One region of the Avibacterium sp. 20-132 genome, then DNA from elsewhere that is predicted to be linked to it. Evidence: riboswitches for the same ligand, from Rfam matches in the RefSeq annotation. Region 1 holds a riboswitch; each other region holds the start of a gene.
The links. Region 1 has a riboswitch for thiamine pyrophosphate ahead of thiM (hydroxyethylthiazole kinase). Riboswitches for the same ligand answer to the same signal wherever they lie in the genome.
Positions count from the first base shown of each region.

Region 2: it holds a riboswitch for thiamine pyrophosphate, as region 1 does, so the genes downstream of both, thiB (thiamine ABC transporter substrate binding subunit) here and thiM (hydroxyethylthiazole kinase) in region 1, are expected to answer to the same signal.
Region 3: it holds a riboswitch for thiamine pyrophosphate, as region 1 does, so the genes downstream of both, L4F93_RS09635 (ABC transporter substrate-binding protein) here and thiM (hydroxyethylthiazole kinase) in region 1, are expected to answer to the same signal.

Region 1 covers NZ_CP091456.1:2,473,782-2,484,573, forward strand. The annotation lists gene lpxK (tetraacyldisaccharide 4'-kinase) at 1-721, opposite strand, end outside; gene msbA (lipid A ABC transporter ATP-binding protein/permease MsbA) at 782-2,530, opposite strand; gene L4F93_RS11985 (DNA internalization-related competence protein ComEC/Rec2) at 2,571-5,024, opposite strand; TPP riboswitch at 5,208-5,302, shown strand; gene thiM (hydroxyethylthiazole kinase) at 5,438-6,247, shown strand; gene thiD (bifunctional hydroxymethylpyrimidine kinase/phosphomethylpyrimidine kinase) at 6,261-7,082, shown strand; gene thiE (thiamine phosphate synthase) at 7,075-7,737, shown strand; gene L4F93_RS12005 (NRAMP family divalent metal transporter) at 7,738-8,958, shown strand; gene L4F93_RS12010 (S6 family peptidase) at 9,114-10,792, opposite strand, start outside.
Region 2 covers NZ_CP091456.1:1,713,920-1,724,711, reverse strand. The annotation lists gene L4F93_RS08155 (chondroitinase family polysaccharide lyase) at 1-1,361, opposite strand, end outside; gene L4F93_RS08150 (porin) at 1,372-2,436, opposite strand; gene L4F93_RS08145 (sulfite exporter TauE/SafE family protein) at 2,727-3,530, shown strand; gene L4F93_RS08140 (Crp/Fnr family transcriptional regulator) at 3,543-4,100, shown strand; gene bioB (biotin synthase BioB) at 4,216-5,229, opposite strand; gene thiQ (thiamine ABC transporter ATP-binding protein) at 5,269-5,922, opposite strand; gene thiP (thiamine/thiamine pyrophosphate ABC transporter permease ThiP) at 6,020-7,579, opposite strand; gene thiB (thiamine ABC transporter substrate binding subunit) at 7,615-8,622, opposite strand; TPP riboswitch at 8,666-8,754, opposite strand; gene glnE (bifunctional [glutamate--ammonia ligase]-adenylyl-L-tyrosine phosphorylase/[glutamate--ammonia-ligase] adenylyltransferase) at 8,871-10,792, shown strand, end outside.
Region 3 covers NZ_CP091456.1:2,010,564-2,021,355, forward strand. The annotation lists gene ppc (phosphoenolpyruvate carboxylase) at 1-992, opposite strand, end outside; gene purR (HTH-type transcriptional repressor PurR) at 1,212-2,213, opposite strand; gene L4F93_RS09615 (peroxiredoxin C) at 2,619-3,221, opposite strand; gene metC (cystathionine beta-lyase) at 3,379-4,572, shown strand; gene L4F93_RS09625 (ABC transporter substrate-binding protein) at 4,619-5,668, opposite strand; gene L4F93_RS09630 (metallophosphoesterase) at 5,678-6,766, opposite strand; gene L4F93_RS09635 (ABC transporter substrate-binding protein) at 6,845-7,897, opposite strand; TPP riboswitch at 8,000-8,089, opposite strand; gene acnB (bifunctional aconitate hydratase 2/2-methylisocitrate dehydratase) at 8,304-10,792, opposite strand, start outside.

The DNA of each region.
Region 1 (10,792 bases):
TGCCAGCAATGGCGGTAATACCTTGTTCTGCAAAATCACGCAATAGGCGCTTTTCCCCTGTTTGCAAATGAATCGCAAAGTGCGGTATTAAAGTCATTACAGTTTGACTAAAAGACGTTGGCGCGCCGTTATTGATAATCCAATCAACATTTTTTAAACGACTGATTGGCTCTCGTAACGCACCTGCTGGCAAAACAAAACCATTACCAAATTGACGCAGAGCATCTAGCACCACGATTTCTTTATCTCGTTGTAATTTGTAATGCTGTAAGCCGTCATCGCTAATAATCACTTGGCAAGGAAAATGCGCAAGTAAATGCGCTATCGCCTGCTGACGATTTGGTGAAATACACACAGGGGCATTAGTGCGTTTAGCAATCAATAATGGCTCATCACCTGTTTCCACAGGATCATCTTGACTGGTTACTAAACGGGGATAACCTTTTGCTTTGCTCCCATAACCGCGTGAAATCACCCCCACTTGAATGCCTTGTTGCTGTAATTGTTGCACGAGCCAAATCACCACAGGGGTTTTGCCATTCCCTCCAACAGATAAATTCCCCACAATCACTACGGGAACGGGGGCTTTGTAAGAAGACAAAATTCCACGCTGGTATAACCAAGATCGTAATCTAATGATGAACAAAAATAACAAGGCGAAAGGTGATAATAACCACTTTAGTGCTTTTGCGAAAAGATCCGATTGATACCAAAAATTCATTATCACCTCATTAAAATGGGGAAATTGATGTACGCTGAAAATTCGTCCATCAATACAAAATTAATGATTAAACTGCATTTGATGTAACTGCTTATAAGCACCATTCAACGCAAGCAACGCTTGATGCGTGCCACGTTCTTTAATTTCACCGTGTTCAATCACCAAAATTTCATCGGCTTTTTCAATGGTAGATAAACGGTGCGCAATAACTAAAACGGTACGCTCTTTTTGTAATTCTTCAAGGGCTGCTTGAATCGCTCGTTCAGATTCCGTATCAAGGGCTGATGTTGCTTCATCTAAAATTAACACGGGAGAATTGCGCAACAAGGCACGAGCAATCGCCAAACGCTGACGTTGCCCGCCCGATAAACTTGCCCCATTTTCGCCAATGACGGTATCTAAACCATTTTCTAACTTTTCAATAAATTCCATCGCGTGTGCTGCTTTGGCGGCTTTAATAATATCTTCACGACTGTATTTATCTGCTGCGGCATAGGCAATGTTATTGGCAATAGTGTCATTAAATAAATGTACTTGTTGTGAGACCACCGCACAATTTTCACGCAAATTACTCAGGGTGTAATCTTGAATATTGACGCCATCAAGGGTGATTTCCCCTTGTTCAATCTCATAAAAACGGGTAACTAAATTAGCAATTGTAGATTTCCCGGAGCCTGAACGCCCAACTAATGCCACGGTTTTACCTTGTGGAATGTCAAAGGAAATATGATTTAATGCGGGATGCTCTTTGCCTGAATAGCTAAACGTAACGTCTTTAAATGCAATATTTCCTTTCGCTTTTTCTACTTGGTAAGTACCGTTATCTTTCTCAGTTGCCATATCCAAAATAGCAAACAAGGTTTGACAAGCCGCCATACCACGTTGGAACTGGGCGTTTACATTAGTTAAAGATTTCAACGGTCGCATCATTGCAAGCATTGAAGAAAACACCACCGTAAAAGACCCCGCCGTGAGGTTTTGGCTCATAATTTCTGGTACAGTTGCCAAATAAAGCACCGCTGACAAGGCAAAAGAGGCAATAATTTGCACCACAGGATCAGAAATGGCATCTGCCACCATCACTTTCATTCCCTTACGGCGCATATCATTACTCACTTTATTAAAGCGTTCTTCTTCAATTTTTTGTCCACCGAAAGAAAGCACTACTCGGTGTCCTTTTAGCATTTGTTCTGCCGAAGAAGTCAGCTCTCCCATTGAGTTTTGCATATTTTTACCTAACTCGCGGAATTTTTTCGATACCATACGAATTAGCACCGCAATAATCGGTCCTATTACAAAAAGCACTAAGGAAAGTTGCCAACTGGTATAAATCATTACGCAAAGCAAAGAGATAATATACGCTCCTTCACGCACAATAGTTACTAAAGAACCTGATGATGAATTGGCGACTTGTTCGCTATCGTAAGTAATACGAGAAAGTAATTTTCCTGCTGAATTTTGATCAAAAAAGGGAACGGGCATATACATTAAATGCTTAAATAAACGGCGGCGAATTGTCATCACCACTTTTCCTGAAACCCAGCCTAAACAATAGGTTGAAACAAAACTTGTTACACCTCGCACAATAATCAATAGTACAACAACTACGGCCATTAAACGTAAAAAGCCAACATCGGCTTTACCAAAGCCATCATCTAATAAAGGCTTAAGCATTTGAATAAGAGAAGCATCTGCTAACGCATTGAATACTAAGGTAATAGCTGCAGCAATTAACCCTGCTTTAAAAGGCGCAATAATTGGCCATAAGCGTTTGAACGTTTGCAGCGTAGTTAAGTCTTTATCTTGCATAATTTATTCATTTCCGTTAAAAAACTTTGCCATTTTACCTTTATTTTGCCAACAAGCCAATTAATCCCCGATACCAAGGGGAAAATTCCGATCTTACGGTATGAATTTTTATCTGCTCAGGGAAGAACAATAGACTAATCTGACCAAAATCAGCGGTATTATACACCGCACTTTGTTGTGCCTTTAAACGCTCTAAAACCACTGAGTGAGGAAAATGCCACGGATTGCCACGGCTACTAGAAATCAACGCAATTTTCGGTTGTACTGTTTTGATAAAATATTCACTGCTAGAGGTTTTACTGCCGTGATGTCCCACTTGCAATATCTCTATTTTTCCAGCTAAATCAGCAAATTGGCGCTCTGTTTGACTGTCCGCATCCCCTGTTAAAAGCACCTTATATTGCCCATCATCAATCAACAGTACGCAAGAGTCTGGATTTTCTGCACGATCTCGGATCTGTTGCGGTGAAAGCGCAGTAATAGTTAATCCTTGCCATTGCCATTGTTTTCCTTGAAGACAAAAAGTGCGGTGTTTTTTTGACGCATTTTTTCGAGAAGACGCCATTAATTCAACCTCTGGAAATGCCTGTAAAATCGCTTCTGCGCCCCCTGAATGATCATTATCATCGTGGCTCAAAACCAATTTGTCTAGCACAATGCCTTGTCGTTGCAAATAAGGCAAAATTTCTAACTCAGCCATACTGCCATTACGCCAAGCTGCTCCAGTGTCATATAAAATACCACGCTGATTTTTCACCAATAAGGTAGCCAAGCCCTGCCCGACATCAAGGGTTTCTAACCGCCATTTAGGTGTATTTATCCCTTGCCACCCTAAATTGATCAGCATTATGCTAAGCAAGCCCATAAAAATAAACTTCATTTTTTGCAGAAATCGCGGATTGGGCAATTTTTCTGCATTAAGTGAAATGCTCTTTTTTACCGCTAAGATCGGTTTTTTCATTACTTTTAGCTGTGAATTTTGCTGAAAATACTGCAAAAAGTGAACATAAAGTAATCCTAAACCAAGTAATAGAATCACAATCCATTGCCCTTGCTTATGAGATATATTCAACCAATATCCTTGCCATTGTGCCAGATAGTCGGTGAGGTATTCTGCAAGCCAATTTGCCCCTTGCCACGAACCCAATGCCCCTTGACTCAATGCTGCAAACAGCACCATTGGGACAAGACAGAAACTGAACAATGGCACAGCGAAAAGATTTGCTATCATTCCCGATAAAGCCATTCCGTGAAAAAAATAAAGCTGAATAGGGGTAAATAAACATAGCAACCCCAATTGCAGATGAAATAAGGAAAAAATCCAGCGCACTAGTTTCTTCACCCACACATTTTTAATCGGATAAATTTGCCACTTAATACAATCGAAAGGAACAAGCTGATACCATAAAATCAAGCTCGCTACCGCGCCCGCAGAAAGCCAAAAGCTGACGGAAAGTAACATCATTGGATCCCATAGCATAAGCAATGCCACCACCCATTGAAAATACTGCCAAGCGGTATAATAACAGCGTAGCATTCGGATCACGCAAACCAAGCATAAGGCAAGCAATGCTCTTAAGGTGGGAATAGAGAATCCAGCTAGCTGAGCATAAATTAACGCAATCAAAATCCCACATAATAATGGCCAAATCGCCCCTATTCGGTGAGTGGGTAAAAAGAACTGCATTACTCTTGCGAGAGCAAAACCGAGCAACATCGCCAAGCCAATATGCAAACCAGAAATTGCGATGAGATGTGCTGTATTTGTTTTCTGATAAATTTGCCAATGTTCAGGGTTAAGCCACGCTCGTTCGCCAAAACCCAATGCCAGTAACAGTCCTTGCATAGATAAACCTTGGGTCTGCTGAAAACTGACTTGCAATAATCGCTCGCGCCAAGAAAAATTCTCCGTAATTTTTACCGCACTTTTTACTCTGCCATAGGCGCTAATGCCTTGTGAAAAATACCATTTTTGCCGTTCAAAACCGCCTTGATTTAAACGGCTTGCTAAAGGTTTAAGCAATAATTCTGCCTGCCAAATTTGCCCTACTTTAACTGCTTCAATCTTCCTATCTGAAACGCTGTTATTCTTGCTTTGCCATTGCAAATAAATACGCTGTTCGGGCAACTTTTCTGCTAATCTCGCTGTGGCAATAATCGTTTGATAATCTTGCTGATGTAAAATTTTCTCGATCTTGATTGGCGTGCTGATGTGGTTATTTACACGGGCAAGCTGTTCTGCTTGGCTCAAAAGCTGATTCGCTTGGAAATGAAAATACCCTAAACTCAACACAAAAATCACCCCATAAATGAGGCATTTTGCCGTGTTGTAATAAGTAAAAGCATAGGCAATCAAGACTGCCAATGCTCCACTTCCCACAAGCCAAAACATTAAATGTAAGTTCATTAATAGGGCTTTCGGGACATAAAGTAAACTCAAGCCTGCCCCAATAATCAGCCATAAAATCACATCTAATTTGAGCGAAAATTTCATTCCAACATAAGGTTCACATTTACGATGACAAATAAAAATACTATGAAAAAAGCACCGCACTTTCGCAATGCCCTTAAATCATTTTTGCGATCTTGCTCGCAAAATTAAAAATATTTATTAAAGAATAAAAAAATTATGACGATTAATATTGTCTTTCTCCTCATTTCTTTGTAGAGTGAAAAGCATTAATAGTCGGGGTGCTACGTTAAGTAGCTGAGATGATACCCGTTGAACCTGATCCAGTTAGCACTGACGTAGGAAACTTATTATGAAAACTTGTCTAATTTTATACCGCACCCTATTTCTGTTTTATTCCCTAATTTCTTACTTTTTATTTCCTATCAATGAATAAAAATCTACTTTTATCATTGGTATTTTATTTTTTACTCCCTTCTTATGCATAATAGGAGAATATGATGCAATTCAATTTGTTAGAACAAATCCGTCAAAAAAACCCGTTAATTCATAGCATTACGAATATTGTGGTGGCAAATTATGTGGCTAATGGGCTACTCGCTTTAGGTGCATCGCCGATTATGGCGGATGCGGAAGAAGAAATGGCCGATCTTGCTCAATTCAGTGCCGCCTTGTCTATTAATATTGGTACACTCGATCCCTTTAAAGTGAAAGCGATGTTGGCGGCAGGGCAAGCCACAAATCAAGCTGGTATTCCCGTCGTGCTTGATCCGGTCGGGGTCGGCGCAACGCAATATCGCAAGGACGTAATCGCTGAATTACTTAACAAGGTAAAATTCACTGCTATTCGTGGCAATGCTGGCGAAATTGCTCAATTAGCTGGCGTAAATTGGTCGGCGAAAGGCGTAGATGCGGGACAAGGTGATGGCAATATTGGCGAAATTGCAATGCTTGCTGCGCAACGTTATCAATGTATTGTCGCAGTAAGTGGTGAGGTGGATTATATTAGTGATGGAACGCAATTAGCCACTATTCATAATGGAACGGCAATGTTTCCTAAAATCACAGGATCGGGCTGTTTACTCGGCGCAGTGTTAGGCGCATTTTTGGCGGTTAACCCGCATTCTCCTTTTGAGGCCGTCGTACAAGCCTGTACAGCTTATGCCGTAGCAGGAGAATTAGCGGCACAACATCTTGCGCCAACAAAATATGGGCAATTTTACACCGCACTTTTAGATTCACTTGGCGAATTGAATGACCAGCAAGTGGCACAATTTGCACGAGTTAGCATAGAGAAATCAGCATAAATAAGGAGAAAAAATGGCTCATATTGCACAAGCCCTTACAATTGCCGGCTCAGACAGTGGCGGTGGTGCGGGTATTCAAGCAGATCTAAAAACCTTTCAAATGCAGAATGTATTTGGTATGAGTGTGATTACTGCGGTTACCGCACAAAATACCTTAGGGGTAACCGATATTCATTTAATTCCGCCTAAAACCATTGAAGCGCAACTGAATGCGATTATCGCAGACTTCACGCCCAATGCGGTGAAACTCGGTATGTTAGGCACTGCGGAAATTATTCACACCGTAGCCACATTTTTAAAGGTACACCCGATTCCTAATATTGTGATAGATCCTGTTATGATCGCTAAAGGAGGCGCTAGTTTATTGGAACAATCGGCAATCAATGCAATGCGTGAGCAGTTATTGCCCTTAGCCGATGTGCTAACCCCCAACCTACCCGAAGCAGAAGCATTAACTGGATTGAAAGCGGAAGATCAGCATAGTATCCAGAAAATTGCTGAACATTTACAACAAATGGGTGCAAAAACAGTGATTATAAAAGGTGGTCATCAACAAGATTCAAAAAGCACAGTATGCCAAGATTTTATTTTCACGCCAACGCAATCTTTTATTTTGGAAAGTCCGCGTTTTAATACGCCACACACACACGGCACAGGCTGCACGTTTTCCGCTTGTTTAACCGCTGAACTCGCAAAAGGACAATCTTTAGAGCAAGCCTGCAAAACGGCCAAAGCGTTTATCACAAGTGCCATAACGCACCCTTTAAATATCGGACACGGACACGGCCCAACGAATCACTGGGCCTATTCACAGGAGCAAAAAAATTATGAATAAACACATTTTACGCTGTTATTTGGTGGCCGGCACACAAGATTGCCGTCATCTACCACAATATGCCAACAATCCACAACAAACCTTGTTAGATCGTTTAGAACAGGCGTTAAAAGCCGGTATTACTTGTTATCAATTTCGTGAAAAAGGGCAATTTTCATTGCAAGATCCAACGGAAATTGAACAGCTTGCTCGCCAATGTCAGGCATTATGCCAACAATATAATGTGCCTTTTATTATGAATAATGATGTCGCACTCGCAGAAAAATTGAAGGCTGACGGCATTCACGTTGGGCAAAAAGATTTTGCGGTAGATAAGCTTGCTCAACAAATTCAAGGCAAAATGCTGATCGGTTTATCGGTCAATACCTTGCAACAAGCACAACAACATAATGATTTCAATGGCGTTGATTATTATGGGTGCGGTCCTATTTTTCCAACTTTTTCAAAATCTGACGCGGCTCCAGATGTCGGCATTAATTTTGTTCAATATTTGCGTGAGCAAGGAATTACTAAGCCATTAGTCGCCATTGGTGGCATAAAAACCCCTCACGTGAAACCACTTCTACAAAACGGTGCAGATGGCGTTGCCGTGATCTCCACCATTATGCAAGCGGAAGATGTCGCATTAACAGTAAAAGCAATTCTAGGTGAATAAATGACAATAAACCTTTCTCTATTACGTAATTTAGGTCCGGGTGTGATTATGGCTTGCTCCTGTGTTGGTGGCTCTCATATTATAGCCTCCACACAGGCTGGCGCATATTATGGCTATCAATTAGCTGGATTAATTATTTTAGTAAATTTACTTAAATACCCCTTTTTCCGTTTTGCATTTGATTATAGTGCAACGCAAAATAAAAGCGTATTGCAAGGCTATGCAGAAAAAGGTAAAGGGTACTTATGGTTATTCCTATTATTTAATCTCTTTGCAACAGTGGTGAATATTGCAGGTGGAACCTTACTTTCTGCCGTACTATTGGCTATGTTACTTCCTTTTTCTATTGATCTCAATAGTCTTAACATTATTGTATTAGTGAGTTTTTTAGTGATCTTATTTTATCGCCAATATCAGCGATTAGATAAAGTATCAAAAAGCATTATGCTACTTCTCTCCGTAATCACCCTCATTGCGTTGGTGCTTGCTTTTACTAAACAAACATCGCCACCAGTGGCTGATTTTGTTCCACCTGATGCGTGGAGTCTCGCTGCCGTACCGTTCTTAATTGCATTAATGGGCTGGATGCCTGCCCCAATGGAACTCAGTATTGCCAGTTCATTATGGGTGGTACAAAAAAGACGATTAACGCCAAATTATCAAAAACATCATCAATTAGATTTTAATATCGGCTATCTCACAACCATTGTGTTAGCTTTAATGTTTATGGCACTTGGCGCATTAATTCAATATGGTAATACCATTCCCCCCCTTAGCGGTGGCAAATTTATTCATTTATTTGTAGAAATGTATGCACTAAGCATTGGGGAATGGAGCCGTTGGTTTATTGCGCTTATCGCATTTGTGTGTATTTATGGCACCACAATTGTTGCTGTTGATGGCTATTCTCGTTGCAATCAACAAACAATTCAGCTACTCAAATTTGGCGCACAAACAGATGTTAATAATGAAAAAGGATTACGTTATTTTATGTTAGCGGCTTGTTTTGCGAGTTTCATTATTATTCAATTTTTTAGTGGCGCTATCGGTAAAATGATCCCTTTTGCAATGACGGCTTCTTTCCTATCAGCCCCTATTTTTGCGTGGCTAAACCTCAGTCTAGCAAAACAACTCTCACCTAATCCAATGCTAATAAGGTTGGCTTGGTTGGGATTGAGCTATTTAGTCATTATGATTATTATCTATTTCATTCAACTATAAAGATTAGGCTAAAAATAATGCCCCAAAAGGGGCATTTTTTAATCCATCGTCATTCCATTTTAAACTACGCCTGCACTACATCACCGTGTTATTAATGCCAGTTTGCTGCATTGCTTCGTCTTAGATTAAATTGAAACAGCGATCATCGCGACAAGTTAGAATTTATAAGTCACCTTCAAATCAACTAATCTATTATTTGCCGCCTCTTGGCTTTTTTCATAGGTAAATGTCATTCCCATTGAGAATACCCCAACACCGAAATCAAGCCCTGTTTGATATTGCCAACCACGATTAAATTGTTGCACCAACCGATTATTGTTCACCATTATTGCGTGATCGAATGTTTTACGGCTCGCATCAAAATAATACAGTGCCAATTTTGGCGTAATCGAAACACTTTCCCAAGACCAAGTTTTTGACAATTCCGCTCCAGCATAATAGTTCACTAAATCTAATGATGGCGAATCAATGCTTGCATCCTCTAATGTGTAATGTGCTTTTGTAAAATGGTGATACCTTAAGCCTAACAAGGTATTAAGATCCATATATCCTAAATCCCATTTTTTGCCTAAACTCATCCCCGCAGCAAATATATTACGCTTAAATTTAATTGAATGGCTATCTAGCGTAATCTGGTTATTAGAACGTCCATACCCTAAATCAATAGCGGCGAATAAGCCTTTACTATTTTGAATTTTGCCATAGAGCGTTGCTTGAGAATATCTAAGCTTACCGCTTGCTTGATCATAATTCATATTAGCTCGTGTATGGGATACCATAGCGCCTACACTTATACCTTGTTCATTCAACGGACTTTCTGCACCTAATTCAGTATAGGAACTATATTGTTCGTAATGACGATAATTATCGGACTGATAATCACCTCTTTGAACACCAACATTTGTCCATAGTTGAGCTTGCTGGCTGCCAGCTTGGAAAAGGCGCTGATTTAAATGCTGATCTTTTTCAAGCACCACATTCACTTGAGCCGAAAGCTCTGATAATCCAGTATTTGATACACGGCTCACTAACTCAGCTTGCTTTAACCGTTTTGCTTCGGCTTCACGGTGAGCTTGCTCTTCCGCTGCGACTTTACGTTCTTCTTCTAAACGTTTTGCTTCTGCTTCACGACGCGCTTGCTCTTCCGCTTCAGCTTTACGTTCTTCCTCTAAACGTTTTGCTTCTGCTTCACGACGCGCTTGCTCTTCCGCTTCAGCTTTACGTTCTTCCTCTAAACGTTTTGCTTCTGCTTCACGACGCGCTTGCTCTTCCGCTTCAGCTTTACGTTCTTCTTCTAAACGTTTGGCTTCTGCTTCACGGCGAGCTTGCTCTTCCGCTACGGCTTTACGTTCTTCTTCTAAACGTTTTGCTTCTGCTTCGCGGCGGGCTTGCTCTTCCGCTGCGGCTTTACGTGTTTCTTCTAAACGTTTTGCTTCTGCTTCACGGCGAGCTTGCTCTTCCGCTGCGGCTTTACGTGCTTCTTCTAAACGTTTTGCTTCCGCTTCACGGCGAGCCTGTTCTTCTGCCGCGGCTTTACGTGCTTCTTCTAAACGTTTTGCTTCTGCTTCACGGCGAGCTTGCTCTTCCGCTTCGGCTTTACGTTCTTCTTCCAAACGTTTTGCTTCGGCTTCACGGCGGGCTTGCTCTTCCGCTTCGGCTTTACGTTCTTCTTCTAAACGTTTTGCTTCTGCTTCGCGACGGGCTTGCTCTTCCGCTTCAGCTTTACGTTCTTCCTCTAAACGTTTTGCTTCTGCTTCGCGGCGGGCTTGCTCTTCCGCTGCGGCTTTACGCTCTTCTTCTAAACGTTTGGCTTCTGCTTCACGACGCGCTTGCT
Region 2 (10,792 bases), 760 kb from region 1:
CCTGCAACCCCTTTTGATTGTAAAATGGTGGTACTCAACCAATGGGAAAATTGTTTTAACAAGCCTGTTCGTTGCTGTTCATTTGGTAACAGTAAAATACTTTTTACAATCCATTGGAGTTGCGTATTTAAAATATCCACATTTGCTTCAACAATACGTTCATCAGGCTCAAAAATACGCCCTGTTCCACTAAACCACGCCATTGCGCCTTGTGCTTGTTCAAGCAATCCTTGCTTTTCAAGTAAATCACGCATTAAGAACCACGCATCAAAAAGTTCTCGGTTTTGATAGCCCATATGGGTAACAATTTGGATACTGCTACCACGCACAAAACCTTGATCAAATAAATAACGGGTGGCAAGTAAGAATTTGGCTTCCAGCTGTTGGCGTTGTTCCTCTGTCAATTGCCCCATGCGCAAGGCTTTTGCACTTTCTAACATCACTTTACCTAGCTCACGCATTGACACAGAACGAAGTAAGAAATCTTGATCTTGCTTGCTAAACACTTGATCATTTTTCATAAACTTCTGTCGAGCAGGGAAATCAAGCATTGGACCTTGAATGACGCCCTCTTTTTCACTGATATTAAAAGCTTGATATTTTTGTAAAATTTGTGAAAAATCCACCGCACTTGGTTTATCCGTAAACACATTTAACACTTGCTCAAAACGTTGGTAAATGCTTTCACTTTGCGGATCGGAATGCAGACTTCTATTAAAATCAAAGTGCGGGTAATTTTTGCTTAACATTTGATCATACAACAGCAAACCATTCCAGTTTTTATTCACTGCCGTACTTGCAGTAGGATTAACAAAAGAGGCTTGATAATCAGGAATTGGGTAACGATTATCCACAGGAACATTGAATAAAAGCTGATCTAAATAAAGTGATCCCGCTTCATCAGGCGCTTGAATCACCAACTTGTCTAAGCTTGTCACATTTTCGCCTTGCATATCACGAAATGGCACCGCAATCCCCCGCCAGCCTGTAAAATCTAAATTGATTTTAAAGGATTTTTTTACCTGACCATTTTGTTCAAAAGCAAATTGCAAAGGCTGTTTTAAGGCGTTATCGTTATAAAGCCATAGCATAAACGTTTGCGGCAAAATATCGTCATTTTGTGAAAAATCTAAATTTTGTGAAAACACTAAGCGCCCTTTTGGCTCAAACTGCCAATGCAACGCCTGCTTCCCATCTTTGTAATGCAACGCACTCGGTGCAACTTGCCCATTTGTAACGGTTAAATAAGCTGGAGGCTGTGCTTTTTCAAAAAAATCCCACGCATAATTCGCCGCATTCACACTGCCCGTGATGACACAAGCAGTTAATAGGCTTAGCTTTGGAAATAAGCTCGCTTTCATAGGCTCTCCCTTAGAATAAGAAACGGAAACCCGTGTAGTATTGATTTACATATTTATTATGCACATTCACGTTACTGATATTACGATCACGTCCAAATTCAATAAAGGTGATTAAGTCTTTGATTGGGCGATAATCAAGCCCTAAGGTGTAACCGTGGTTCACATTTTCACCCCGTTTTTCATAACGGAATTGGCTATAACCAGCAAATTTTGGTGTGATGAAATATTTTGCTGCAAGGAAATGTCTTTTTTCTTTTACTGCATTATGATCAAGGTAGTTCGCACGTTGTAGATCTTTTAATTCACCATAGTTATAAGCAACTTCTAAATTACGGTATTTCACTTCCGCCGCCACACGCCACGCAGAACGATTTACATTTTTTTCAATCCAAGATTGATTTATTCCTGCGCTATCTGGTGCAGAGAATTGATAACTATCATAATTATCGCGAGTGTAACCCGCTCTAAAGCGTAATCGCCAGTCGTCATTCAATTTATTGGTATAATAGAGTGCAAGCCCGTAGCCATTTTTTAAATGCTTCGGTGAGTTATCCACTCCTTTTTCAGCCGAACCAAATAAATAATCCGAACCAAATTGGAACCCAGCTAATTCTACAGAACGGAAATGCAAGCCTTTATTGGCTTCTGCGGTAAGTGGATTACGTCCGCTTCCTCCTAACTGCCAATCACCTAACATAATGGCATCGCCATTGGTTGGTAAACGACCTAAATATAAACGTCCTACGGCTTTATGTTCTATACCAAGATAAAGTTGTGCCGTACGCGGATCACCAAAACCTGAATGATTGCTACCACTGGCATCTTTTCCACTAAAAACAATTCTGGTTTTACCGATTAATCGTATCTCTTCTGTCATATCTTGTGCAAAGATAAACTCCACACGCGAGCCACGATCACGCAAATCTGAACGCTGCCCTTCGGTATGCGCAAGCATTGGTCTAAATTGCCCATTAAGCTGTACGCTGGTGCCATCTTTTTTATAAATTTCTACCGCACTTGCTGTACTTGTTGCGGCAATAAGTGAAAGTGCAAGAAGGGAAAGTGATTTTTTCATATAACAATTATCCTTATTATTTATTGTGAAAAGACACCTCAAATCAAAGACGATTAATCTGAGCCATTGCGATGTTCAAGCTGGTTAGATACGACAAAAAAATAACTAAAACTGAGCATTCAACCTTATCATAGGCAAATATTTCACAGGGGAAAAGCACCGCACTTTAAAAATAAGATCAAGATCACAAAAATATTAAAACAGAGTTTTGATATTTGCTTTTATGATGCCGATCATAAGGATTATTAATTTGATTATTCATAATAAAGGAAAAATCATAAGGATAGACTATGACCTTTTCTTTGATCATTATTCTTCTTTTATGCGGTATATTAACTAACCTGATGTCAGCTATTTTTGGTATTGGTGGCGGGGTGTTGATGGTACCCATTTTACATACACTTTTCCCTTATATGCCAATCCAAATGATTTCTGCCACTTCACTGACTATCGTAATGGGATCAGCGTTAATTAATCTGTTTTACTTTTATAAGCTAAATATTGAGATTGATAAGAAAAAATTGCTCCTTTGGTCACTAAGTATGATCATTGGTGTACAACTTGGCTTTCATCTCAGCTTTAATGTTTCAGATAACCTGATAATAGGGGTCTTTGTCATTACGCTGATTGTATTGGCATTAAAAACCTTTTTGCATCCGAACAATAAGAAAAAGCAACAAGCACAGAAAAAAGATTGCTTACGTGGTAGCCTGTTCTGCTTTCTGGGTGGGGGAATTGCTGGGATTACAGGGATCGGTGGTGGCTCAATTATGTCGCCACTAATTAGCCAGTTGCCCAGTGTTAGCATTAAAAGTGTGGCGGTTTATACCAATTATATGATGGTGATTGGTGGCATTGGCAATCTTTACGGCTATTTAACCAAAACCCCAGAAGTGATTATCCCCCATTCCTTACAGATTGGCTATGTGAGTTTCTCCATTGTACTCATTGTCGTGCTAAGTGCTTTTTTTATGAGTTTTATCAGTATGAAACTTCGTGGCATTATCAAAGAGGAAACCGCACGTAAATTGCTTAGTATGATCTTGCTTTTTATTGCTTGCTATATGCTACTATTGCGAGTAATACAAGGATAAATTATATAGGATATGGAAATGCTTAAACCGATGAATTTTAAAAATTGTCAATATAATCATTTGGTTGCTGTTGAAAAAGGCACTCAGCTTTATCGTCAAGGGGAAACTGCCCACTCGTTTTATTGTGTAAAAAATGGGCTTATTGGCTTATATCATACCCTTGAAAATGGTAAAGAAAGTTTAGTGAGAATTTATAAAGCAGGGGATTATTTTGGATTTCGTACCCTATTTGGTGATAAAAAATATCACTGTACAGCCAAAGTGTTAAGAGAAGCAGAAATTATCAAAATCACGCCACAACATATTGATTCCTTCTTTTTAGAAAACCCTGAAACCATTCGCTTTTTATTCCAAATTCTTTCAAATGAACTGCGTGATGCAGAAGATCGCCTTGCTAAAAGTGCGTATTTAAAAAGTTTAGATCGTGTAATTGACAGTATTTATTTCTTAACAGAAAACTTTCCTGATTACCATTGGACACACCGAGAAATCGCTGAGTATGCAGGCTGTGAAACCGAAACTGCTATTCGCATTACCCGTGATTTAAGAAAGAAAAATTTATTATCGTAATTTCATTTTCCTCAACGGTTTAGCCTGTACTTAGCGCATTGGATTATCTTGTTAAACTGACATCGCAATAAAAATGGCAGCGTCTATGCTGCCATTGCGTCAATAAATCGTTACATTAATTTTGTTCTTGTTGCAGACGATTTTCTTCTGTTTCTGGTTCAAGATCAAGTTTTGCCATTAGAAGCTGATCGCCATCTTCTTCAGGATTTTCTGTTACTAATAGCTTATCCCCATAGAAAATCGAATTTGCCCCAGCCATAAAACACATTGCTTGCATTTCTTCTGACATTCCTTGACGTCCCGCAGATAAACGGACATAACTTTTTGGCATCACAATTCGTGCAACGGCAATGGTACGCACAAACTCCGTCCAATCTAATTCCGCCGCCTCAGCCAATGGCGTGCCTTCCACTTTCACTAATTGGTTGATTGGCACGGATTCTGGTTGTGGATCGAGATTAGCTAAGCTGGCAATAAATGCGGCACGTTCTTTCCGTGTTTCATCCATCCCAACAATTCCCCCACAACATACCTTTAAGCCGGCTTTACGCACTTTCCCAAGGGTATTAATACGATCATCAAATTGGCGTGTGCCAATAATTTTTTCATAATGCTCTGGTGCGGTATCAATATTATGATTGTAGTAATCCAACCCAGCTTTTTTCAAATCTTCCGCCATACCATCTTGCAATAAGCCAAACGTCCCGCAGGTTTCTAGCCCCAGATCTTTTACTGCTTTAATAATCGTGGTGATTTTTTCAATATCTTTTGGTTTTGGCCCACGCCAAGCCGCCCCCATACAAAAACGACTTGCACCACGGGATTTTGCCACTTTCGCTTTCTCAACAATCTCATCAACATTAATTAATTGTTGATTTTGCACCCCTGTTTGATAGCGTGCCGATTGTGGACAATAACCACAATCCTCAGGGCACCCCCCTGTTTTAATCGACATTAAGGTAGAAAGTTGAATCGCCCGTGGATTAAAATTCTCACGATGAACCTGAGCGGCACGATACACCAACTCTAAAAAAGGGGTTTCAAATAACGCTTCCACTTTACACACTGACCAATATTCTAAGGTTGGGTGCGGTGTTAAAGAAGGAATTTGAATGTTTGTGATTGTCATAAATTATCCTTATTACAAAAAGTGCGGTCTATTTTAGACCTAAATTTTTAATTCAGGTAATGATTTATCACTAATCCTACCATTTTCAACACATAAAAGGCGATCAATTTTTCCGACTAATTCATTAGGTTGATGAGTAACAATGAGCAACGTCAATGTTTTCTGCTGAGATAAATTCTCTAATAAATTCAACATTTCTTGACGCAAATGAGGATCGAGCGCAGAAAATGGTTCATCAAGCAATAAAATCGGTTTATCACGAAGCAGACAACGAGCTAAAGCGACACGCTGTTTCTGCCCGCCAGAAAGGGCATTAGGTAAGCGAGATAAAAAATCGCCTAATCCGACCGCACTTGCCGCCTTTTCCACTTGTGCTTTTTCTTCCGCACTCAGCGTTAAACTAGGCTTTAAACCTAAGGCGATATTTTCAGCCACCGTTAAATGCGTAAACAAATTATTCTCTTGAAAGAGCATCGAAACAGGACGCTGATGAGGCGCGCTAAAGGTGTGATTTTGCCCATTAAGCCAAATTTCCCCCTTATCGGAGAGTTCAAATCCAGCAATTAAATTGAGTAAAGTGCTTTTCCCCGCCCCACTCGCCCCCACTATGGCAACACGTTGTCCCGCCGAAATATGCAGTTGGAAGTGCATCGCTTGATTGGGGTAATGAAAATAAGTATCCAGTTTAATCATTATCTTGTCTAAATCATTAACGTAATAAGAACCAATATCGAACAAAAACAAAGTGCGGTGCAATTTTTTGCTATTTTCGCTTTGCTCTTGCTTTTCGCTATGCCACATTTTGCGGTTTTTCAATCATCATAAATAACAGACCACATAACCCTAATAAAATTAAAGCGGTTACGCTCGCTTCTTGCATACGATATGAGCCTAATTGCTGATAAAGCAAATAAGGCAAAGAGATGAAATCTTGATTACCAAATAAAGCAATCGCTGTGAAATCGCCCAGCGATAAGGCACAAGCCAATGCGCTAGCATACCGCATCGCTGAACGCAAAGTTTGCCATTCTACCACTCGCCAGCGTTGCCAGCCTTGCACGCCAAGAGATTGGCAAAGTCGCTCATATTGCATTGTTTGATACATTGGGGCAGAAAGCGTGCGAATCACAAAAGGCATTGCCAAAATGCCATTACAAAACGCTACAATAAGGAGAAGATGCCACGGCTGAAAATCAAGATCTTGCAAACGAATAAATAGCCCTAACGCCACCACTAAAGTTGGGATCGCAAGCACGATCATCCCCATATTACTAATGACATTGGCACAATAACGGTGGCTTTGCCAAGCTAAGCGTAGCACGAGCAAGAGTAATGCCATTGAAAATACAATAGCAAATAGCGCAGAACATAGTGCAATACTTAAGGAATAACCCAAAGCACGCCATAACTGGGGATTTTGTGCCACTTTTTGCCACGCGTCCCAATCTAATCCTGCCACCACCATATAAAGCAAGGGTAAAAAAATAAAAATCAGCACACTGCCCACACAAAAAACTTGCCAAATTTGTACCGCACTTGTCTGCTTTTCTCGCCAGAACTGGCGTAAATCGAGCTGGCTAGGATCTTTGCGATGAAAGAAGCTGCTCATCATAAGCAATAGGACACAAAAACCGCATTGCAACAACGCTAACATTGCCGCTTTAGGTAAATCAAATTCAAATAAAATGGCTTGGTAAATCGCCACTTCTAAGGTGGTATACGCTGGCCCACCACCAAGTGTGAGTACAATGGCAAAGCTAGTAAAGCAAAGCATAAAAATTAACGCAAAGGCAGGCAAAAATTGTTGGCGTAAATAAGGTAATTCGATTAAACGAATAAATTGCCAACCGCGAATATTAAGCTGTGAACTAAGCTGACGTTGCTGATTAGGAATGCTTGATAGGGCTTGCAAAAATAGACGGCTTGCTAAAGGAATATTAAAAAATAAATGTGCGATTAAAATGCCACTTAAGCCATAAATATTGGGTTTCCAGTCAATCTCAAGGGCGGAAAATAACCTTGCCACCCAACCTGAATGTCCGTAAATCCCTAATAGTCCTAGTACAGCCACCAAAGCTGGTAACACAAAAGTGAGGGAAAATAATTTCAAAATAAGCGATTTACCACGGAAATCTTGGTAAAAAAACGCACGGGCAAATAATAATCCGATACTCACCGATAAGAATGCCGAAAGAAATGCCTGCCCAAAACTAAAGGCGATAACGTGGCGAATGTAGTCATCTTTCCAAAGCGCTGTCCATTGCTGATGATTGCCAAGATTTAACACCGCACTTAAGGTAAAGCCATAAAATGTCGCCAATAGCAATATCACGCCCATTCCCCCAAGCATTGAAGAAAGGGGGAATTTTTGCACGTAACGGCGTATTATTGTGTTAAGCTGGCTTGCCAAGTGTTCGTCCATTGTTTTAATTGTTCTGTATTGACGCCACTTCCCAACGTGGTTTTGCTTTGCTGTGCTTGTTTCAACGCATCAAAGTGCGGTTCAATTTTTTCATCAATAACGGCAAACATAATATTTTTTTGTGAAATTTGGCGTTGCGCTTCTGGAGTAATCAAAAATTGCATAAAGGCATCAGCACAAGCGTTAGGGTGATTTGCCATTCGCGCTGCGGTTTCAATTTGTAGCACTTGCCCTTCAGCAAAATCTGTCGCGGCATAATTGGCATCCTTGTCATTTAAGAGATGATAAAGTGGTGAAGTGTTATAACTAAACACCAAATCTGATTCGCCTTTTAAAAATGCGCCGTAAGTTTCTGACCAACCTTTCCCTACGGTAACGGTATGGCGAGCCAATTTCTTCCACGCCGCCTCTACATCATCGCCATAAACTTCATTCATTAAGATCACTAATCCACGCCCTACGCCACTGGTACGCGGATCTTGATAAATGATGCGAAGTTGTTGATTATCAACCAATTCTTTTAGGCTTTTCGGTGGGTTTGATAATTTTTCTTTATGATACACGAAGGCATAAGCACCAAAATCATAAGGTAAGAACACCTTATCTTCCCACTTCTCAGGTAAAGAAAGTTGCGCCATTGGCACCTGATGTTCTGCAAATAATGAGGTCTTTTTCGCTTCTTCAAGCATTGTTTGATCTAAGCCTAGCACAATATCGGCTTTGCTCTTTTTCCCTTCAAGGCGAATCCGATTAAACATTACCCCAGTGCTATCAAAAGGCACATAATTCACCTGACATTGGGGGTGAGTTTGCTCAAACAGCGCTTTCACTTTTGGACCGGCGCCCCAATCAGCACTAAAACTATCATAAGTATAAACTTGCACCTCTTGCGCGGAGCTTGGTGTCGCCATCAGACTAGTGCCCAAAAGTGCGGTAAGAAAAGTAAGAGAAAAAGATTTTTTGAATTGCATAGTGTTTCCTTCCAATAAAAAACGACCAGCAATATTGACGTGAACAGCAAAAAAATTAGTTTCCTACGTCAGTATTAACTGTATCAGGTTCACGGGTATGATCTCAGCTATCAAGCACCCCGACTAATTTGAGCCTCTAGCTCGCGTTCAGTGTAGTAATTTTCCTTTACCAATGCAATCTATGTATTTAAAAATTCTTAAAATTTCTTTATAGTTAGCAATCAGTTAATGATTGATAAGGATAACCTATGGCATTTTCTGTTCCTCACCTTGACGATACGTTGAAAACACTGGCAGATTGTTTAATTCAGCATTACCCTGAACATTATAATGAAGGGCTTTACACGCAACTTGCACAGCAGAAAAATGATCCGACTAGCCTAATAGGTAAACTGGCACAAGGCATTGCAATGTCTGATTTTGTTGCAGAAACGTTAAAAAAACAACCGCACTTTTTACACCAATGTTGGCAACAATTCCCCCATTTAGAAAATACAGCCTATTACCAACAAGCCTTGCATTCCTTACTTCAAGAAGTTACTGATGACACCCAACTTTATCGCCAATTACGTCTTTTTCGTCATCGCGAAATGGCGAAGTTAAGTTTATGTCAAAGTTTAAACTTAGCGACGGTCGAAGAAATTTTCATTGCCCTTTCACAATTGGCAGAAACCATTATTATTGCCGCTCGGGATTGGCTTTATCAGCGTGCCTGTGCTGAAATGGGTATACCGATGGATAGCCACGGCAAACCGCAACAACTTTATATTTTAGGAATGGGGAAACTAGGCGGTTTTGAGCTGAACTTTTCCTCAGATATTGATCTCATTTTTACCTACCCTGCTAACGGCGAAACGCAAGGCGCAAGGCGTTCTATTGAAAATAGTGTCTTCTTCACTCGCTTAGGACAACGTTTGATTAATGCCTTAGATCAATATACCCCTGATGGCTTTGTGTATCGCACAGATATGCGTCTGCGCCCCTTTGGTGAAGCGGGGGCATTAGCCCTAAGTTTTACCGCAATGGAACAATATTACCAAGAACAAGGACGAGATTGGGAACGTTATGCAATGATCAAAGGGCGTATCTTAGGCGCTGATCCGCAAGATCCCAATGTCAAAAACTTACAAAATTTACTCCGCCCTTTTATTTACCGCCGTTATATTGATTTTAGCGTTATCCAATCTTTACGCGAAATGAAACATAAAATTGAACGGGAAGTGCGACGCCGTGGGTTATCGGATAATATCAAACTGGGCGCGGGAGGCATTCGTGAAATTGAATTTATTGTACAGGTTTTCCAACTTATTCGTGGTGGACGTGAAATTAAATTGCAACAACACGGATTGCTTCACATATTACCTGAATTGGAACAACTCGCTTTACTTAGCTCTCAAGAAGTCACTGATTTAAAAAATGCTTACCTTTTTTTACGCCGTGTAGAAAATGTGTTGCAAGCCATTGACGACAAACAAACTCAGCTTTTGCCAGAAAAAGAGCTGGATCGCCAGCGCCTGATTGTTGCTCTGCAACGTTATACCCAATGGAATACGCAAAAACAGCCTGTCCTCGTGGAAAATAGCATAACAAGCTGGGCGGATTTTGATGCCTTATTACAATCGTACCAAAATAAAGTGCGGTCGGTTTTTTCACAATTAATTGGTGCAGAAAATGATCCCTCACCACAAGAAAATAGCCAATGGAACGATTTTTTAGAAACGGATTTCAATGAGGAAGATCTTCTGCTCATTCTGCAACAAAATGGCATAACATTGGCAGAAAATGCACCGCTCCTACAACGCCTTACTCAGTTTCGCAACGAACTGGCTCGCCGTCCGATTGGAAGCAGAGGGCGTGGCGTATTAAGGCAGTTAATGCCGATGCTACTTACTCAAGTGTTTCAACATCAAGCCTATGAAAGCTTGCTCCCCCGAATGTTGGATATTGTGGATAAAATTCTCACTCGCACCGCCTATTTGGAATTATTAGTGGAAAATCCGCAAGTACTCAATCAGCTCATTGAGCTATGTTCACACTCACAGCTTATTGCTCAACAAGTGGCGCGACACCCCATTTTGCTTGATGAATTATTAGATCGCAACGCATTATTAAACCCGACCGATTTCAGCGAATATGCCAGCGAATTAAAGCAATATCTACTCCGTTTACC
Region 3 (10,792 bases), 460 kb from region 1:
TGATCGCCATAATAGGCCACCGTTTTGATCAATTTGCTACGCAATTGTTTGATGACAAAGCGATAAGGCTCTAAGTGATCGCCATATTTAGCGCGAAATTCAGGCGTACATTGAATTACAGAAAGTTCATCGGCTAAGGCTTTGATATCTTCTAAAAATAACTCAGCTGCTTTCCAGCGATTCATTAGTAACACTTGGCGAGTCGTTTGGGCAGTCACAAATGGGTTACCATCACGATCTCCACCCATCCAAGAAGAAAAACGTACTGGAGCAAGATCCACTGGCAATTGCACCGCAAAGTTTTTTTCTAAATGAAAATTAAATAGGCGACAAAATTCTGGCACCGCTTTCCATAGGCTATTTTCAATCACTGCCATTCCTGCTTTGGCTTCATCAACAGGGGTTGGGCGTTGGGTACGAATTTCATTCGTATGCCAAGCGAGGGCAATAAGTTGCATTAAACGGCGTTTAAGTTTGGTGGTTTCGGCTTCGGTTAAATCATCGTGTTCTAAACGGCTTAAGCAGCGGTTGATTTCGACGTGCTTATGCCCGAGTGAACGGCGTGTTACCTCGGTTGGGTGAGCGGTAAGCACCAATTCAATAATCAGTTTTTGTACCGCATCAAGGACTTTCTCAACAGGAACATTTTGTACTTTTAAACGTTGAAATAAGGCTTCTAACGTGCGATCGGAAGATTCTTGGTCAATATGCTGACGAGAAATTGTTTGGTATTGTTCAGCAATATTGGTTAAGTTCAAAAAATGGCTGAAGGCTCTCGCGACAGGAATAATGTTTTCGTCAGAAATTGTCGCGAGGGTATCAAGTAGCTGCTGGCGTGCTTTTTCATCACCCGCACGGGAATTGCGTGATAACACACGAATATTTTCAATTAAGTCAAGAATATCACTACCTTGTGCATCACTAATGGTTTCGCCCAAGAAATGCCCAAGCATATTGATGTTGTTACGCAGTGTTGTGTATTGTTGGATCATAAGCACCTCACAAAAAAATAAATTCGTTTTCTGTGATAGATATAATCAAAAATAGGGAGAAAGGTCAATTATTTAAAAGATAAAAAATAATATAAATCAAAAGTGTGGTGGTTTTTTTATGAATTTTTTATCTTTTTTTATATGAAATCTAATAATGTTAGTAATTTGTTAAAATTTAGTCTAAAAAATTGCCCGTTATAGTAACGGGCAGGAGATGAATTATAACTGTTTAACTGAACTGCGAACGACTAATTCAGGGTGCATTTCGATAATTTGGTGCTGACCTGATTTATCACTAATGCGTTGGAATAATAAATTCACCGCTTGTGCGCCTAAACGAGATTTAGACTGGTGTATTGTGGTAAGTGGCGGTGAATAAAAACGCGAGGCGTGAATATTGTCATAGCCAATAATAGAAATATCATCAGGCACTTTCAGTCCTTTTTCTCCAATGGCAGAGATTGCACCTAATGCCATTACATCATTGCAACAGAATACCGCGCTAGGTAAGTGTGCTTGCTTTAAGATTTTATTCATACATTCATAGCCATCTTCTGGCTCAAAAAAACCTTCCATTACCCAATCGGGATTAATTGGCAAATTAGCCTCTGTCATTGCTTTAACAAAACCTTCATAACGTGTTTTAGCCGTGGTTTTAATTAATTCACCTGCAATGATACCAATGGCTTTATGCCCATTATCAATCAGATATTTGGTTGCCATATAGCCACCTTCAAAGCTGTTGTCTTGAATAATATCTGTATTTTGATTATTTGGTCCCCAATCCATTACTACCATTGGAATATCGGTGAAATTTGCCAGCAGATCGAGGGAATCTTGCGTGTATTCTGCACACATCACTAACACCCCATCTACGCGTTTTTTAGCAAGCATTTCAAGGTGATTTTTAATTTTTTCTGGTTCATTTTGGGTATTGCATAAAAATAATGAATAGCCTTGGCGATAGCAATGCTCTTCAACGGCGTGAATAATTTCAGCAAAATAAGGGGCTTCACTGGTGGTTACGATCATACCAATTGATTTTGTGGTATTGACTTTCAAACTTCTCGCTACTGCACTGGGTGAATAATTGAGTGCTTGAATCGCCTCGCGTACTTGCTTTTCTGTTTCAGGTGCAACAAAGCGCGTTTTATTAATTACGTGGGATACCGTCGTGGTGGACACGCCCGCCATTTTTGCCACATCTTTAATTGTTGCCATAATTCCTCCGAAAAAATTTTGGCTATTATAAAGGGCGAAATCGAATTGTTAAGGGTTATTGCGAAAAAATTTGCACTTCATCACAGCTTTTTCCTGTTTACTTAAGAAAGTTTCTTTTTTTCACAATTTTGCTATAATCCCGACAAGTTTTATCAACTTTTAGGAGTAAATTATGGGTACATTTGGTTATGCAATGATGATGGTTGTGCTATCTTTAGGCGTGATCCTAACGCTTGCCTCATCAATTTTTTAATGAGTTGATTTAAAAGAAAAAGCTAAGTTTAGAAAACTTAGCTTTTTTTATAACGCATTGTTTTTATAAAAGTTCCTTAGGTAAAGAGAACTCACCTTAGTGAGTTTCCAGTTCCTAAATTAAATTGAAAATAAAGCTAAACAAGTAATAGATTAAAGTTTATCTGCGTTTTGTTTTAAGTATTTTGCAACGCCTTCAGGGCTGCCGGTCATTCCTTCTTTGCCTTTTTCCCATTGTGCTGGGCAAACTTCACCGTGTTCTTCGTGGAATTGTAACGCATCAACCATACGGATCATTTCGTCAATGTTACGACCAAGTGGAAGATCGTTTACAACTTGGTGACGAACAACGCCATCTTTGTCAATTAAGAATGAAGCACGAAGTGCAACGCCTGCTTCAGGGTGTTCAATACCGTATGCTTGAGCAATCTCGTGTTTAACGTCAGCAACCATTGCAAATTGAACTTCACCGATACCGCCTGCATCAACAGAGGTTTTACGCCACGCATTGTGAGTGAATTGAGAGTCAATAGAAACACCAACCACTTCAACACCACGGTTTTTGAATTCTTGATAACGGTGATCGAATGCGATGATTTCAGATGGACATACAAAAGTGAAATCTAAAGGCCAGAAGAAGATAACTGCTGGTTTACCTTCGATGTGTTTTTTTAAGTTAAAATTATCAACAATTTCACCGTTGCCTAATACAGCGGATGCAGTAAAATCTGGTGCTTGACGAGTTACTAATACCATAGTAAAAATCTCCTATAAAAATTAATGATAGATATGCTTAAACAACAATAAGCGTAAATCAGGAAATATTCTAAAGAAAAGCACCGCACTTGAATAACTGTTTTTATCTATTAAATTGATTATTTTTACCTAAATTTAATAAAAGTAAGGAAAATGTATGAAAGCAAATACTACATCGAACACCACCTTTGTCCACGCTGGACGCAAAAAGAGAATGACGCAAGGCAGTGTGAATCCTGTGATTCAGCGTGCCTCTTCTTTAGTTTTTGATTGCTTAGCGGATAAAAAAGAAGCCGGCAAAAACCTCACTAAAGGCGCATTATATTATGGACGTCGCGGTACGCTCACTCATTTTGCCTTGCAAGATTTAATGTGTGAATTAGAAGGTGGGGCAGGCTGTTATCTTTACCCTTGTGGGGCTGCTGCGGTAACCAATACCATTCTTTCTTTTGTGGCAACTGGTGATCATATTTTGATGACAGGTGCGGCTTATGAGCCAACTCAAGTGTTCTGCAACGTAATTTTGCAAAAAATGGGGGTAAGTACCACCTATTATGATCCGCTGATGGGGGCTGAAATTGCCAACTTAATGCAGCCAAATACTAAAGTGGTGTTCTTAGAATCGCCAAGCTCACTGACAATGGAAGTGCCTGATATTCCTGCGATTGTAAAAGCTGTGCGTGCGGTTAATCCTGATGTCGTGATTATGATTGATAATACTTGGGCGGCGGGCGTGTTATTTAAGGCGCTGGAACACGATATTGATATTTCTATCCAAGCGGGGACGAAATATTTAGTAGGGCATTCTGATGCAATGATCGGCACTGCGGTATCTAACGCCCGTTGTTGGGATAAATTGCGTGAACATTCTTATTTAATGGGGCAAATGGTGGATGCAGATACCGCCTATGTTACCGCACGGGGTATTCGTACCTTAGCGGTTCGCCTAAAACAACATCAAGAAAACAGCATAAAAGTTGCGCAATGGTTAGCTCAACAGCCTGAAGTAAAAGCGGTCTATCACCCAGCTTTAGCAAGCTGTCCGGGACACGAAAACTTTAAGCGTGATTTCACGGGTGCCAGCGGGTTATTTTCTTTTGAACTAAAAGAGAAATTAACACAAGAACAATTAGAACGCTTTATGGATCATTTTGAACTGTTTTCAATGGCGTATTCTTGGGGAGGATTTGAGTCATTAATTTTATATAATCAACCAGAAGAGATTGCTAAAATTCGCCCTAATATTGATAGAAAACTGACTGGCACATTAATCCGTGTGCATATTGGTTTTGAAGAAGTTGAAGATTTAATCGCTGATTTGAAAGCGGGCTTTGAACGTTTGAAAGGTTAAAATGCCTGACCCCACATTAAAAGTGGGGTCATTTTTTTGCGAAAAGTTAATTTTCTTTTTTCAATTTAATTTCTTGCACCCATTTATTGACTAAGCGTTTGCCTTCTTCTGCCGAACCAAAACGGTCAAAATCAATATTGATCAGCTTCAAGGTTTTAGGATCAACTGATTTGGGTGAAGCTTGCGCATTCACATTAGTTGGAATTTGATAAACCCCAGCCTCACGCCAAGGAATTTCTTGTGCCTCTTTAGATAATGCCCAATCTACAAATAATTTTGCGTTATCCAAGTTTCTTGCGCCTTTAATAATGCTTAATCCACCAAGGGAATAACTATCACCCTCACAAGGCAAAATGGCTTCCACTGGTGCGCCATTTTCTTTCTCGGTGGCATAACTATGCACGAACCCAACACTGACCGCACTTTCACCGCGTGCTAAATTACTGGTAACTTGATTGCTCTTCATATATTGAGAAACATTTTTATCTAACTGTTTTAGATAGGCAAAGGCTTTTTCTTCACCGAGTAATTCAATCAGCGTAACAATCGCTGTATAAGTCGTGCCGGAAAGTTGAGGATCTGGTACTTGAATTCGTCCTTTTAAGCGGGGATCAAGCAAATCTTTCCAACATTTTGGATAGTCTTTAATGCCTAGCTCAGCAAATTTTTCAGTATTTACACCAAAACCAAGTACGAGCATATATAAAATAGACGTCAGATCGCCTTTTTTATCTAACAATGCTTTAAATTGTGGCATTGTTTCAGCTTGCATTGGTGAACGATAAGGGCTGAGTAAACCCAGATCGCCAGCTTGATAATGTAATTCAATCGTACCGCCGTACCAAACATCCGCTTGCGGATTGTGTTGTTCTGCTTTTAACTTGGATAAGGTCGCCCCTGTACTATTACGTACAAATTGAGTTTGCACATGATACTTCTTACTAAAAGCCTGCGTGATTTTCTCACAAGTCGTACTTTGCACACTACAATAGACGGTGAGCTTGCCTTCGGCCTGAACGGCATTGGAAAACAGCGTTGCCGAGCCTAAACAAAGTGCGGTGTAAATTTTACTTAAATTTTTATTTAGAAAGTTCATTCTCACGCCCTATTCTTTTCCTTTTACATCAATAATAAACACTTCCGATTGCGATCCCAATCGCATTGGAATTCCCCAAAATCCATAACCTGAAGTAACGAAAAAATGCCCGTTGCCAATTTTCTCATAACCGTAATCTAAACGATATAACACCTTTGTGATTAAATTTGCTGGAAAGATTTGTCCTTTATGTGCGTGGCCTGAAACCTGAATATCAATAGGTAAGGTTGAATGTGCCATAATTTCTGTTGGACGGTGATCCAATAGAAAAATAGGTAAATGGGTATTTAAGCGATTAATTATATCTTTGGTTTTTGGACGCGCTTTAAATAAATCATCATTACGCCCAATCAGCACAAAACGATTATCTACTTGCACTGCTTGATCCATCAGAACCGTAATACCAGCTTGACGAATTTCGTTGGCAATCGCCTGCTGTTGTCCAAAGAAATCGTGGTTACCTAAGGTGGCATAAACGCCAAGCGGGGCGTGTAATTGAGCAAGATGCGGTCGCATTTTTTCTGCGACATAAGCGCGAATATTATCATCCATAATATCGCCCGGGAGTAAAATAATATCGACTTTTTGCTCGTTCATTATTTCAGCCAGCTTATCCAATTGTTTGCCACCAAATAATCGTCCAAGGTGAAAATCACTCGCCATTCCAATACGCAAGGGTTTGAAAGGTTTATCCAAGGTAATTTGATAATGAATGACTTGTGGCGTGTAAGCATTATAGACGCTCAATCCAATCAAACTGATTAAACCAACAGGATAAAGCCAAGCTAAGGTGCGGTGCAATTTGGGCTTAAATTTTTGTTTTCTAAAGATAAAGTAAATAGCTACACAGGCTAAGCTGACAAAGCTTGCAAAAAGCAAAAATGCCAAAATAAAAGCGCTAGTGCGAAACATCGGGTAAATACGCGAGACAGTGAGCAAAATAATACTGTTTGCAGCGAGATAAGTACTCAGGGTGAAAATTTTACGACAAACAGGACTGGCATTTTGCAAATAAAGCCAAGAAAGGGTGCGGTTAAAAATATAAATAAAACATTGTAAGAAAATAATACAAATTGCGAAAATAACCTGGTATCGCATTATGAACAGCTTTCCTAACGTAAAAAATCATAAAGTGCGGTTATTTTTAACCGCACTTTATCCTTTGTCAATGTAAACTTACTTTAGTTTCACTTCTTCTAGCCAACGTTTTATTAAGCGTTTTCCTTCTTCGTCTGAGCCAAAGCGATCAAAATCAAAGTCAATGAGTTTTAAGGTTTTTGGATCGGTTGAATTTGGCGAGGCTTTAGCGTGAATATTGGTTGGAATTTGATACATTTTTTCTTCACGCCACGCAATTTCTTGTGCTTCTGGGGTTAATGCCCAATCCATAAATAATTTCGCATTGTCTAAATTTCTCGCCCCTTTCAAAATACTGATACCACCAAGCGAATAGCTATCCCCCTCACAAGGTAAAATTGCTTCCACTGGTGCGCCATTTTCTTTTTCTGTTTGATAACCATTAATAAAACCGATGGTTACCGCCGCATCCCCACGCGAGAGATTGGATTTCTCTGTGCCACTTTTTGCATATTGGGAAATGTTTTTATCTAAAGCTTTAAGATAACGAAAGGCTTCTTCCTCACCGAATAATTGCACGAGTGTTGCGATAAAGGTGTAGCCGGTACCTGTATTGCGCGGATCAGGCATTTGAATTTGATCTTTAAATTTGGGATCGGTTAAATCTTTCCAACATTTTGGGTAGTCCTTAATGCCTAATTGTTTGAACTTTTCCGTATTTACACCAATGCCTAACACAATAATATAGCCAATTGCGGTTACATCACCGTGCTTGTCGAGCAATGCTTTAAATTGTGGCATTGTTTCCGCTTGTAGGGGCGAACGATAAGGTTCGAGTAATCCTAATTGCGCAGCTTGAAAATGAGGTTCAATGGTGCCGCCATACCAAATATCCGCTTGTGGCAAGGCTTGTTCTGCTTTGATTTTAGCTAAGGTTGCCCCTGTGCTATTACGCACAAATTTGGTGTCCACGTGATATTTTTTAGCAAAAATTTGAGCCATTTTTTCGCACACAGAATGTTGCACGCTACAATAAATATTGAGTCGTCCTTCCGCGTTAGCATTGTGGCTAAATAAAAAGAATCCACCTAGCACAATAAAAATTAAGCCACATTTTGATAAAAATGATGAGAAAAAAGGTTTAAATTGCATTGTCATTTCCTTATTAATTAAATGATTAAAAAGTCATATTGACGAGCAAGGAAGAAATTAGAAAGGTAAAAAAGAATATTCTGCAACATAGCTATTTGCAAGAATATGATCTAATTAGTTTCCTACGTCAGCATTAACTGAATCAGGTTCACGGGTATCATCTCAGCTTAAAAAGCACCCCGACTAATTCCCGTTTAGTATAGAAAGGGCAGGATATTGCTGTCAAATAGAAAAGACTAAATGGCTATAATTAATGATGAAAAAAGGAAATAAAAATAAGCAAAAAATAACCGCACTTCTTATCCGCAAAGAAATCACAAAATAAAGGTGTTTGGGTTTTTATAGAAAGAAAAGTGCAGTGAAATTTTCCTGATTTTTTCACCGCACTTTTGTGATTGAGGTTTTACTAAGCAGGGGCTTGGAAGATCACTTCCTGTGCTTTTTGCGTATATTGATTAAGTTGATCAAAATTCATATAGCGATAGGTGTCTTCTTTGTCTTGCTGTAAATCCGCCACATAGGCTTGATATTCTTCTGGCGTTGGCAGTTTGCCGAGCAGTGCAGCCACAGCAGCGAGTTCTGCTGATGCCAAATACACATTTGCCCCTTGTCCTAAGCGGTTCGGGAAATTGCGGGTTGAAGTGGAAACCACTGTGGCATTATTGGCGACACGCGCTTGATTGCCCATACAAAGTGAACAACCGGGGATTTCAATCCGTGCGCCACTTTTACCATAAATGCTGTAATAGCCTTCTTCTGTCAGTAGGCTGGCATCCATTTTAGTTGGTGGGGCGAGCCATAAGCGAGTTGGAATGACCTCTTTAAACTTGGCTAATAATTTTCCAGCTGCACGGAAATGGCCAATATTCGTCATACAAGAGCCGATAAATACTTCGTCAATTTTATCCCCTTGCACCTCAGAAAGAAGGCGAGCGTCATCAGGATCATTTGGCGCACATAAAATCGGTTCTTTGATTTCATTGAGATCGATTTCAATCACGGCAGCATATTCTGCATCAGGATCTGCGCTGAGTAATTGAGGATTTTCTAACCATTTTTCCATTGCGTTGATACGGCGTTCTAGCGTACGCGCATCGCCATAACCTTCTGCAATCATCCATTTGAGTAATACAATGTTGGAATTCAGGTATTCAATGATTGGTGCTTTGTCTAATTTTATGGTACAAGCGGCGGCAGAGCGTTCTGCTGAGGCATCGGAAAGCTCAAAGGCTTGCTCCACTTTAAGATGCTCTAATCCTTCAATTTCTAAAATGCGACCAGAGAAAATATTTTTCTTGCCTTGTTTTTCTACCGTGAGCAGGCCTTGTTGAATGGCATAATAAGGAATGGCGTGGACTAAATCACGCAAGGTGATGCCCGGCTGCATTTCACCTTTGAAGCGAACAAGCACACTTTCCGGCATATCCAGTGGCATTACACCTGTGGCAGCAGCAAACGCCACCAAGCCTGAACCAGCAGGGAAAGAAATGCCAATCGGGAAGCGAGTGTGTGAATCTCCGCCTGTTCCTACGGTATCAGGCAATAACATACGATTTAGCCAAGAGTGGATAACGCCATCTCCGGGACGAAGCGATATACCGCCTCGGTTCATAATAAAATCAGGCAACGTGTGATGGGTGACCACATCCACCGGTTTAGGGTAGGCGGCGGTATGGCAGAAAGATTGCATCACAAGATCTGAGGAAAACCCTAAACAGGCGAGATCTTTTAGTTCATCACGGGTCATTGGGCCGGTGGTATCTTGTGAGCCGACAGAGGTCATTCTTGGTTCGCAATATTGTCCCGGACGAATACCTTCTACACCGCAGGCGCGCCCGACCATTTTTTGTGCGAGGGTAAACCCTTTATGGTTATCGGCTATTGCTTGTGGTTTGGCAAAAATATCATTTTCAGCTAAACCTAAACTTTGGCGTGCTTTATGTGTTAAGCCTCGTCCGATAATTAATGGAATACGTCCGCCAGCGCGTACTTCATCTAATAATACATTGGTTTTTAACTGAAATTCGGCTAATACTTGATCGCTATTATGCTGGCAAATTTTGCCTTGATAAGGGTAAATATCAATCACATCCCCCATATTGAGTTTGCTTACATCGACCTCAATCGGCAATGCTCCCGCATCTTCTAACGTATTAAAGAAAATAGGGGCAATTTTTCCGCCTAATACCACGCCACCCGCGCGTTTATTCGGAATATAAGGAATATCCTCTCCCATAAACCATAGCACCGAATTCGTCGCAGATTTGCGAGATGAACCTGTGCCTACAACGTCGCCCACATAAGCCAGTGGATAGTCTTTTTCTTTTAAGGCATTAATTTGTTGAATTGGTCCAATATTGCCGGCTTCATCTGGTTGAATGCCTTCTCGTTCATTTTTTAGCATTGCTAGAGCGTGCAAAGGAATATCTGGACGTGACCACGCATCTTGAGCAGGAGAAAGATCATCTGTGTTGGTTTCACCCGATACTTTAAATACGGTAACAGTGAGTTTTTCGTCTAATTTTGGACGTGATAAAAACCATTCAGCCTTTGCCCAAGATTGAAGAATTTGTTGTGCGTAAGCATTGCCTTGTTTGGCTCGTTGTTCTACATCGTAGAAATTATCGAACATTAATAACGTGGAAGAAAGGGCGGTGACGGCATAAGGGGCAAGGGTGTCATTATCAAGGGCTTGGAGCAGTGGTTCAATATTATAACCACCTTGCATTGTACCTAAAATTTGTACCGCACTTTCAGGACTAATCAAGGGAGAGTGGGCGCTACCATTGACAATGGCGGCAAGAAAAGAGGCTTTCACATAAGCGGCTTCATCCACCCCAGCCGGTACGCGGGTTTTAAAAAGCTCAAGAAGATATTCCGTTTGCTCTGCTGGGG